One region of the Hydrogenophaga sp. L310 genome, then DNA from elsewhere that is predicted to be linked to it. Evidence: riboswitches for the same ligand, from Rfam matches in the RefSeq annotation. Region 1 holds a riboswitch; the other holds the start of a gene.
The links. Region 1 has a riboswitch for S-adenosylhomocysteine ahead of ahcY (adenosylhomocysteinase). Riboswitches for the same ligand answer to the same signal wherever they lie in the genome.
Positions count from the first base shown of each region.

Region 2: it holds a riboswitch for S-adenosylhomocysteine, as region 1 does, so the genes downstream of both, metH (methionine synthase) here and ahcY (adenosylhomocysteinase) in region 1, are expected to answer to the same signal.

Region 1 covers NZ_JBVPZA010000003.1:54,033-58,569, reverse strand. Annotated here, with positions in the region: gene metF (methylenetetrahydrofolate reductase [NAD(P)H]) at 1-645, opposite strand, end outside; gene AC0GNO_RS06925 (TlyA family RNA methyltransferase) at 684-1,451, opposite strand; gene ahcY (adenosylhomocysteinase) at 1,458-2,894, opposite strand; S-adenosyl-L-homocysteine riboswitch at 2,963-3,050, opposite strand; gene AC0GNO_RS06915 (HAD-IIB family hydrolase) at 3,105-3,914, shown strand; gene AC0GNO_RS06910 (MFS transporter) at 3,976-4,537, shown strand, end outside.
Region 2 covers NZ_JBVPZA010000008.1:64,974-69,510, forward strand. Annotated here, with positions in the region: gene metH (methionine synthase) at 1-1,299, opposite strand, end outside; S-adenosyl-L-homocysteine riboswitch at 1,360-1,479, opposite strand; gene AC0GNO_RS14455 (sigma-54-dependent Fis family transcriptional regulator) at 1,544-3,139, shown strand; gene AC0GNO_RS14460 (hypothetical protein) at 3,238-3,456, shown strand; gene AC0GNO_RS14465 (hypothetical protein) at 3,636-4,537, opposite strand, start outside.

The DNA of each region.
Region 1 (4,537 bases):
CGGGATCTCGGCGCCGCAGGCGTCGGAGAAGCGCATCAGCTGGGTGGAGCTGGTGATCGGCATGATGCCCGGCACCACCGGCACGTCGACCCCGAGCTTGTGCGCCTCGTCCACGAAGCGGAAGTAGGCGTCGCTGTTGTAGAAGTATTGCGTGATGGCCGAGTCGGCGCCGGCGCGCACCTTGGTGACGAAGGCCTGCAGGTCGGACTCGGGCGACTTCGCCTGCGGGTGCACTTCGGGGTAGGCAGCCACCTCGATGTGAAAGTCGCGCCCGGTCTCGGCGCGGATGAACGCCACGAGGTCGCTCGCATAGTGGAACTCGCCGCCGATGCCATAACCGCTGGGCAGATCACCGCGCAGCGCCACCAGGCGCTTGACACCCATGGCCTTGAGCGTAACCAGCTGCTCGCGCACGCTGGCCTGGGTGGCACCGATGCAGGAGAAGTGCGAGGCGGCGGCCACCCCCTCGGCCAGGATGGCGCCCACGGTGTCGAAGGTGCCCTGCTGCGTGGAGCCGCCGGCGCCGTAGGTGACCGAGCAGAATTCGGGCTTCTGCCCATACAGCTGCTGGCGCACGGCGCGCAGTTTCTCGGCGCCTTCGGGCGTCTTGGGCGGGAAGAATTCAAAACTCACTGGCAACGCCATGGTGATTCCTTGTCGAGCGTCGGGTCCACGGGACGGCTTCAGGCCGCCCGCTTCGCCCAGACGAAAAATTCGCGGTTGCCGTCACCGCCGGTGATGGCACTTTCAAAATAGTCCAACAGCGTCAGGCCGTTGTCCACGCAGGCCAGCGCGATGCGCTCGCGCACCAGCACATAGCTCGCCGCGTCCTTCACCAGGCCACCCTTGCCGATCTGGCCCGGTTGCAGTTCGAACTGCGGCTTGACCAGCATCAGCAGGCTGCCTTGTGGTTTGAGCAGCGGCACGATGGCCGGCCAGACCAGCGTCTGCGAGATGAACGACAGGTCGCCCACGATCAGGTCGAAGGGCGCTGCCGCCTGTGCACCACCAGACGCCACCAACTGCTCGGCCGTGAGTTCGCGCGCGTTGCACTTTTCGATGCAGACCACCCGCGCATCGCTGCGCAGCTTCGGGTGCAACTGACCCTGCCCCACGTCCAGGCCCACCACCTGGGCGGCACCGCGCTGCAGCAGGCAGTCGGTGAAACCACCGCTGCTCTGCCCCACGTCCAGACAACGCAACCCCGTCGCATTGATGCCGCAGTGCAGGAGCGCGCCGTCCAGCTTGAGCCCGCCGCGCGACACGAAGCGCGACTCCGCCGTGTCCAGCAGCTCCAGCTCCACCGTCTCGCGCAGTTCGTCACCGTTTTTGCTCACGGCCTTCCAGTCGCCACCGGGCACCCGCCAGCGCACCCCGGCAGCGATCAGCCGCTGGGCCTGCGAGCGCGAAGCGGCCAACCCTCGCTCGACGAGCAACTGGTCAGCGCGCATCGGCGATCAATAGCGGTAAGAGTCCGGCTTGTACGGACCTTGCTTCGGCACACCGATGTACGCCGCCTGCTCGTCGCTCAGCTCGCTCAGCATCGCGCCGACCTTCTTCAGGTGCAGACGGGCGACCTTCTCGTCCAGGTGCTTGGGCAGCACGTAGACCTTGCCGTTTTCGTAGAAGTCGCTGTGCGTGAACAGCTCGATCTGCGCAATCGTCTGGTTGGCAAACGAAGACGACATCACGAAGCTCGGGTGGCCGGTGCCGCAGCCCAGGTTCACCAGGCGGCCCTTGGCCAGCAGGATGATCTTCTTGCCGTCCGGGAAGATCACGTGGTCCACCTGGGGCTTGATCTCTTCCCACTGGCACTTCTCTTCCAGCTGGGCGACCTGGATCTCGTTGTCGAAGTGGCCGATGTTGCAGACGATGGCCTGGTCCTTCATGGCGGCCATATGGTCGAAGGTGATCACGTCGCGGTTGCCGGTGGTGGTCACGAAGATGTCGGCCTTGTCGGCGGCGTACTCCATGGTCACGACCTTGTAGCCTTCCATCGCAGCCTGCAGGGCGTTGATGGGGTCGATCTCGGTCACCCACACCTGGGCGCTCAGGGCGCGCAGGGCCTGGGCCGAGCCCTTGCCCACGTCGCCGTAACCGGCCACGCAGGCGACCTTGCCGGCGATCATCACGTCGGTGGCGCGCTTGATGCCGTCCACCAGCGATTCGCGGCAGCCGTAGAGGTTGTCGAACTTGCTCTTGGTCACCGAGTCGTTCACGTTGATGGCGCGGAACATCAGACTGCCCTTGACCGACATTTCCTTCAGGCGGTGCACACCCGTGGTGGTTTCTTCGGTCACACCGATGATCTGGGCGCTCTTGCGGCTGTACCAGGTGCTGTCTTCGGCCAGCTTGGCCTTGATGGCGGCGAACAGGACGCGTTCTTCTTCGCTGCCCGGGTTGGCCAGCACGCTCTGGTCCTTCTCGGCCTGCTTGCCCAGGTGCATCAGCAGCGTGGCGTCGCCGCCGTCGTCCAGGATCATGTTCGGGCCTTCGCCTTCGCTGCCCTTGGGGCCGAAGTCGAAGATGCGGTGGGTGTAGTCCCAGTAGTCGGTCAGGGTCTCGCCCTTGACGGCGAACACCGGCGTGCCGGCGGCGGCGATCGCGGCGGCGGCGTGGTCCTGCGTGGAGAAGATGTTGCACGACGCCCAGCGCACTTCGGCGCCCAGCGCTTGCAGGGTCTCGATCAGCACGGCCGTCTGGATGGTCATGTGCAGCGAGCCGGTGATGCGCGCGCCCTTGAGCGCCTGCTTGGGTGCGAACTCTTCGCGGATGGCCATCAGGCCGGGCATCTCGGTTTCGGCGATGCGGATTTCCTTGCGGCCCCAGTCGGCCAGGCCGATGTCGGTGATGACGCAGTCGGCGTTGACGGCGTTGGGAATGCGTGCGTTCATGGTTCGCTCCAGATGAGGTTGGCAATAACCACTGGACGCGGGGGCAAAAAAAAGCCCATCGCACGTTCAGTGGATGAGCGTCGTTGCATGGATTTCCGAGCCTCACGCCCCGCGCTGACCGGTGGTCAGGGGTGCGCTGCAACGCTCCTCGGATCACATGATTCTACCGCAGACGGGCTTTTTGCGCATCTGCGAAACTCTTCAGCCTTTATGCCTCATCTCACCCTTTCCGACTGGCCGGCGGCCGCGCGCAGCCACATCCACGGTGTGCTCACCGACATCGACGACACCCTCACCACCGGGGGGGCGATCACGCCGGACGCGCTGGCCGCCCTGCAAGCCCTGCGCGCAGCGGGCCTGCCGGTGTTCGCCATCACCGGCAGGCCCGCGGGCTGGAGCGAAGCCTTTGCGCTGGACTGGCCGGTGAACGCCATCGTGGCGGAAAACGGCGCTGTCGCGCTGTCACGCGACCCGGGCGGCACGCTGCACAAGACCTACCTGCAGGACACCGCAACACGGCAAACCAACTTCGAACGCCTGCAGGCGGTGGCGCAGCGCATCCTGAGCGAGCTGCCGCAGACCCGCCTGTCGCAGGACAGCCCCGGGCGCGAGACCGACATCGCCATCGACCACAGCGAGTTCGCGCAGCTGGACGGTGCGACCATCGCGCAGGTGGTGCGCCTGATGCAGGCGGGCGGCCTGCATGCCACGGTGAGTTCCATCCACGTCAATGGCTGGATCGGCGAACACGACAAACTGGCGGGCGCGCGCTGGGTGGTGCGCGAACAGCTCGGCCGGAATCTGGACGCCGAGCCCGAGCACTGGGTCTACGTCGGCGACTCGACCAACGACGCGGTCATGTTCGGCCACTTCCCGCACAGCGTGGGCGTGGCCAACGTGGCGCGGTTCTGGGACCGGCTCGACCACCGCCCGCGCTATGTGACCCGGAGCGAGCGTGGTGCCGGCTTTGCCGAGGTGGTGCAGGCCCTGCTGGATGGCCGCGAGGGAAGGACCGCATGAGCCCCCGTCCGGCCGTTCCGAAAGGGACTCGCAGCGCAGCCCGAAGGGCGGAGCCTGCCCGATGAGCGGACACCCGCTGCCGCCCGGCCACGGCGGCCTGGCCCTGCCCGCATCACCCCCCTCGCAGGCCCGCCTCGGCCTGGTGGCCATCTTTGGCTCCACCTTCTTTGAGCTGGTGGGCTACTTCATGCTCATGCCGCTGCTGCTGTTGCGCCTCAAGGGCGACGGTGTGTCCAACGCGCTGGCGGGCCTGCTGGCGGCCACGGGCTGGGTGGGCGTGTTCGCCATCACGCCGTTTGCCTCGGCGATCACGCAGCTGCTGGGGCGGCGCCCCACGCTGTGGCTGGCGGCGCTGGTGCCGGTGCTCAGCACGACCGGGTTTCTGTTCACCCGCTGGCTGCCCGCCTGGTTTGTGTTCGAGTTCGTCGCCGGCGCGGCGTCGGGCCTGCGCTGGGTGCTGGCCGAGGCGGTGGTGGCCGAGTTCGCGCCACCGCAGCGGCGCGGGCGCCTGGTGGGCCTGTTTGAAACCATGGTGGGCACCACCTTCGTCATCGGACCCGCGCTGCTCGCCACCGTGGGCGCGCAGAGCCCGGTGGCGCTGTGGATCGTGCTTGCCAGCATGA
Region 2 (4,537 bases), on a different contig from region 1:
GTTCTTGCCGATGTCGTGCACGTCGCCCTTGACGGTGGCGATGACGATCTTGCCCTTGGTCTTCACGTCCTGGCCGGCGGCGGCCTGGGCCAGCTTTTCGGCTTCGATGTAGGGCAGCAGGTGGGCCACGGCCTGCTTCATCACGCGCGCGCTTTTCACCACCTGCGGCAGGAACATCTTGCCCTGGCCGAACAGGTCGCCGACCACGTTCATGCCGTCCATCAGCGGGCCTTCGATCACGTTCAGCGGGCGGCCGCCGTCGCGCTCGATCTCGCGCCACATTTCCTCGGTGTCTTCGCTGATGAACTCGTTCATGCCGCGCACCAGCGCGTGGCTCAGGCGCTCGCGGATCGGCAGCGCGCGCCACTCGTTCTTCTTGCTGTCGTCCTTGGCCGCACCCTTGGCGTTTTCGGCCACTTCAACGAGCCGCTCGCCGGCGTCGGGCCGGCGGTTCAAGACCACGTCTTCCACCCGCTCGCGCAGTTCGGGCTCCAGCTCGTCGTACACGCCCACCATGCCGGCGTTGACGATGCCCATGTCCATGCCGGCTTTGATGGCGTGGTACAGGAACACGGTGTGGATGGCCTCGCGCACCGGGTCGTTGCCGCGGAAGCTGAACGACACGTTGGACACGCCGCCGCTCACCTTGGCACCCGGCAGGTGTTGCTTGATCCAGCGCGTGGCGTTGATGAAATCGACCGCGTAGTTGTTGTGCTCTTCGATGCCGGTGGCAATCGCAAAAATGTTGGGGTCGAAGATGATGTCTTCGGGCGGAAAGCCGACCTCGTCCACCAGGATGCGGTAGGCGCGCTCGCAGATCTCGATCTTGCGTTGATAGGTATCGGCCTGGCCCTTTTCGTCGAAGGCCATCACCACCGCGGCGGCGCCGTAGCGCTTGACCAGCCCGGCCTGGCGCTTGAACTCGTCCACGCCCTCTTTCATGCTGATCGAGTTGACGACGCCCTTGCCCTGCACGCAGCGCAGACCGGCCTCGATCACCTCCCACTTCGAGCTGTCCACCATCACCGGCACGCGCGCGATGTCGGGCTCGCCAGCGATCAGGTTCAGGAACTTCACCATCGCGGCCTTGCTGTCGAGCATGGCCTCGTCCATGTTGATGTCGATCACCTGCGCGCCGTTTTCCACCTGCTGGCGCGCCACGGCCAGCGCCTGCTCGTACTCGCCGTTCAGGATCATGCGGGCGAAGGCCTTGGAGCCGGTGACGTTGGTGCGCTCGCCCACGTTGACGAACAGGCTGCCTTCGCCGATGCGCAGCGGCTCCAGGCCGGACAGCAGCATGGGGGGAACGGGTACGGAAGAAATCACGTCGGACATGGGGCTCACCAGAAAGGGTTCTGAAACTGGTGAGCGCCGTTGGGGCCGGTCTGGCCGGCAGGGCGATGAAAGCCCGGACTCTCAAGCCTGACACCGGCCCCGACACAAGCGCGTCGGGGTGGCGCTGCAGCGCTCCTTGAGAGGCCATGATTTTAGCCGCCAACCGCCAGCGCACGCATCTGGTGCGATGTTTGCTAGCTCCCCGGGCATGCCCCCCCACCGCACCGACCCCGACACCCCCGCCACCGACTGGCACGCCCAGGAGCTGCTGCTCATGCGCGAGGTGATGAAGCTGGTGGGCCGCAGCCTGGCGCCGGCTTTCGTGCTGCGCGAGATGCTGCACCTCATGAGCGAGCTGCTGGGCCTGAACCGGGGCCGCATGGTGCTGGCCGACGAACCGGTGCCGGGGCAGGAGCGCACGGCCTCCGTCCGCCACGCCTACGGCCTCACCGCCCTTGAGGCGGCGCGCGGCGTGTTCCGCTGGGGCGAAGGCATCACCGGGCGGGTGCTGGCCAGCGGGTTGCCGGCCATCGTGCAGGATGTGGACGCCGAGCCGCTGTTCCTCTTTCGCACCGTCACTCGCACCGAGATGCCGCCGCAGACCGTGGCCTTCATCGCGCTGCCGATCGAGGTGAACGGCGCCACCGTCGGCGTGCTGGCCTGCCACCGCATCCGCAGCCGCCAGCGCCACCTGAACGACGACCTGGCGCTGCTGCGCATCCTGGCCACGCTGGCCGGCCAGCTGCTGCAGCTGGAGCAGCTGGTGGCCGAAGAGCGGCGCCAACTGGCCGCGCGCAACGAAGCGCTGGAGCACGCGCTCGACGTGGGCAGCGCGCGCTACGGACTGATCGGCCGCTCGCCCGCGCTGCTGCAGGCGCTGGGCGAGCTGGAGCGCGTCTCGCAGTCGCAGGCCACGGTGCTGCTGCTGGGCGAATCGGGCACCGGCAAGGAGCTGTTTGCCCGCGCGGTGCACCTGGCCAGCGGCCGGCGCGACCAGCCTTTCATCAAGGTCAACTGTTCGGCCATTCCGGACACGCTGTTTGAATCGGAACTGTTCGGCTACGAGCGCGGTGCCTTCACCGGCGCGAGCACGGCGCGCGCGGGCTGGTTCGAGCAGGCCAACAGCGGCACCATCTTCCTGGACGAGATCGGCGAACTGCCACTGGCCATGCAGAGCAAGCTGCTGCGCACCCTGCAGGAAGGCACGCTGGTGCGCCTGGGCGGCACGCGCGAGATCCGCATCGACGTGCGGCTGGTCGCGGCCACCAACCGCGACCTGGCGCGCGAGGTGCAGGCCGGCGGCTTCCGGCAGGACCTGTATTACCGCCTCAACGTGATCCCGATCCGCCTGCCCAGCCTGCGCGAGCGGCGCGAAGACGTGCGCGCGCTGGCGCTGCATTTCGTGAGCCGCGCCAACCAGGCGCACCAGCGCAACGTCAACCTCGCGCCCGACGCGCTGGCGCGGCTGGAAGCGCACGACTGGCCCGGCAACATCCGCGAGCTGGGCAATTTGATCGAGCGCCTGGTGCTGCTGGCCGACCACACGCTGGTGACGGCCGCGGCGCTGGAGCGCTTCATGCCCGAGGCGCTGGCCGACGCGGCGCCCGCCTCGGCCCCGATCGCGCCCGCCCAGCCCGCCGGCGCCGGGCTGGTGCGCGACTACCAAAGCGCGGGCTCACACAACGCGCAGACCCTGCAAGAAGCGCTGACCCGCCACCAGGGCAACCAGTCGCGCGCGGCGCAAAGCCTGGGGCTCACGCTGCGGCAGTTTGGCTACCGGCTGAGGAAGGCGGGTTTGCGGTGAAGGGCCGGGGTGAAGGCCTGGAGTGAAAGCCCGCGCCAGCGATCTGTGACAGCATCTGTGCCATTCCCCAAGACCCCCAAGACCGATCCGAAGCCGCCATGAAAACAATCGACGAGATGCTGCACCTGGCATTGCTGACGCCCGACGAGCACCAACAGATCAGCCGCTGGATCGCTCAGGCCGACACGCCCGACGAGATTTTGAAGATGCCGCCCTTGCTGTGGCGGGCCGTCGAACGGGCCAGCGCTGTGATGGGCATCGACGAAGACCTGATGCGCCCGCCTGCGCTGGATGCTGACGACCTGGTTTGCCGATAGACGACGGGCTGAACGGATTGCGTGCCGATTCATCTGCAAAGACGGTCGGGGTGAGCATGTCACTCACGGCCCAGAGCAAACAACAGTTGATGAACGTAAAAAAGTGTGAAGTACATCGGCCGTGAGGAGTACTGTGCTTTACCTGTACCGCCCTTACCCGAATTTCCAATTCCATCAAGCTATAGCGCAATGAGATTACGTAAAAATCCCTTTGCATAGTCTATGTCAATCTCAGCCCGGGGCTTTCGGATAATAGATTCGATGGTCCTGCCTTCAAACTGCGATACGCCTCGCGAGTTCCGACCACTCCAGTGCTTTAGCAAGATCGTTGACGCGAGCAAATCAGCCTGGAACATGGACACCAGTACTGTGTTCGCGATCCTCGCCGGATCGACACCTACGAAATAGAACATGAATACGGTCTTTTCGGTGGCCAGAAATTCCAATATTTTATCAAGGTTGTAGGCCTTTGGATTCGATGATAGCACCATGATTTTGGTCTTCACGTCAGTCTCGGTGACGTATTCTTCGAAGATTCGTTGATAGTCGCCGAGGGTATTATTGGTTTTGAAAGCCGGGATGCCTTTCGATGTTTCCCGATTTTGCAAAGTTGTAATGAGCTGCTGACGCAAGGCATCATCCTCGCCCGCAATAAGATACTCGATAATACGACCTCGCACGTTCACGTTCTCGATCATTGAGGCGACGAGGATTTCGTTCTTGAATCGCTCGACTCGCTCGTCGAGTTCTCGTTTCAACGCCACCGCATCTGCCGAGGCGACGAATCGTGCCGCTCGTTCCGGGGCTTCTAAGATGCGAAATTCAGCATCAGGTGAGACAATGAATTTGCGTCCTGTGGGGATAATGTTGTTTGTCGCTTCCACCAAGCGTGGAAGATTGTCCTCGAAACCAATTTCTCGGTGAACATCGAACAGCCTCTGGATGTTCTCGGGCACATTGTAAATGCCTTCCAACTCTCGAATGATATCGGAACCATTGAAACTACCCCTGATATTATCTACTCGGAGTTGTTGGCTTGAATGGCTGATCTTGCGCAAGAAGGTCGAGTTGGCGACAAGTA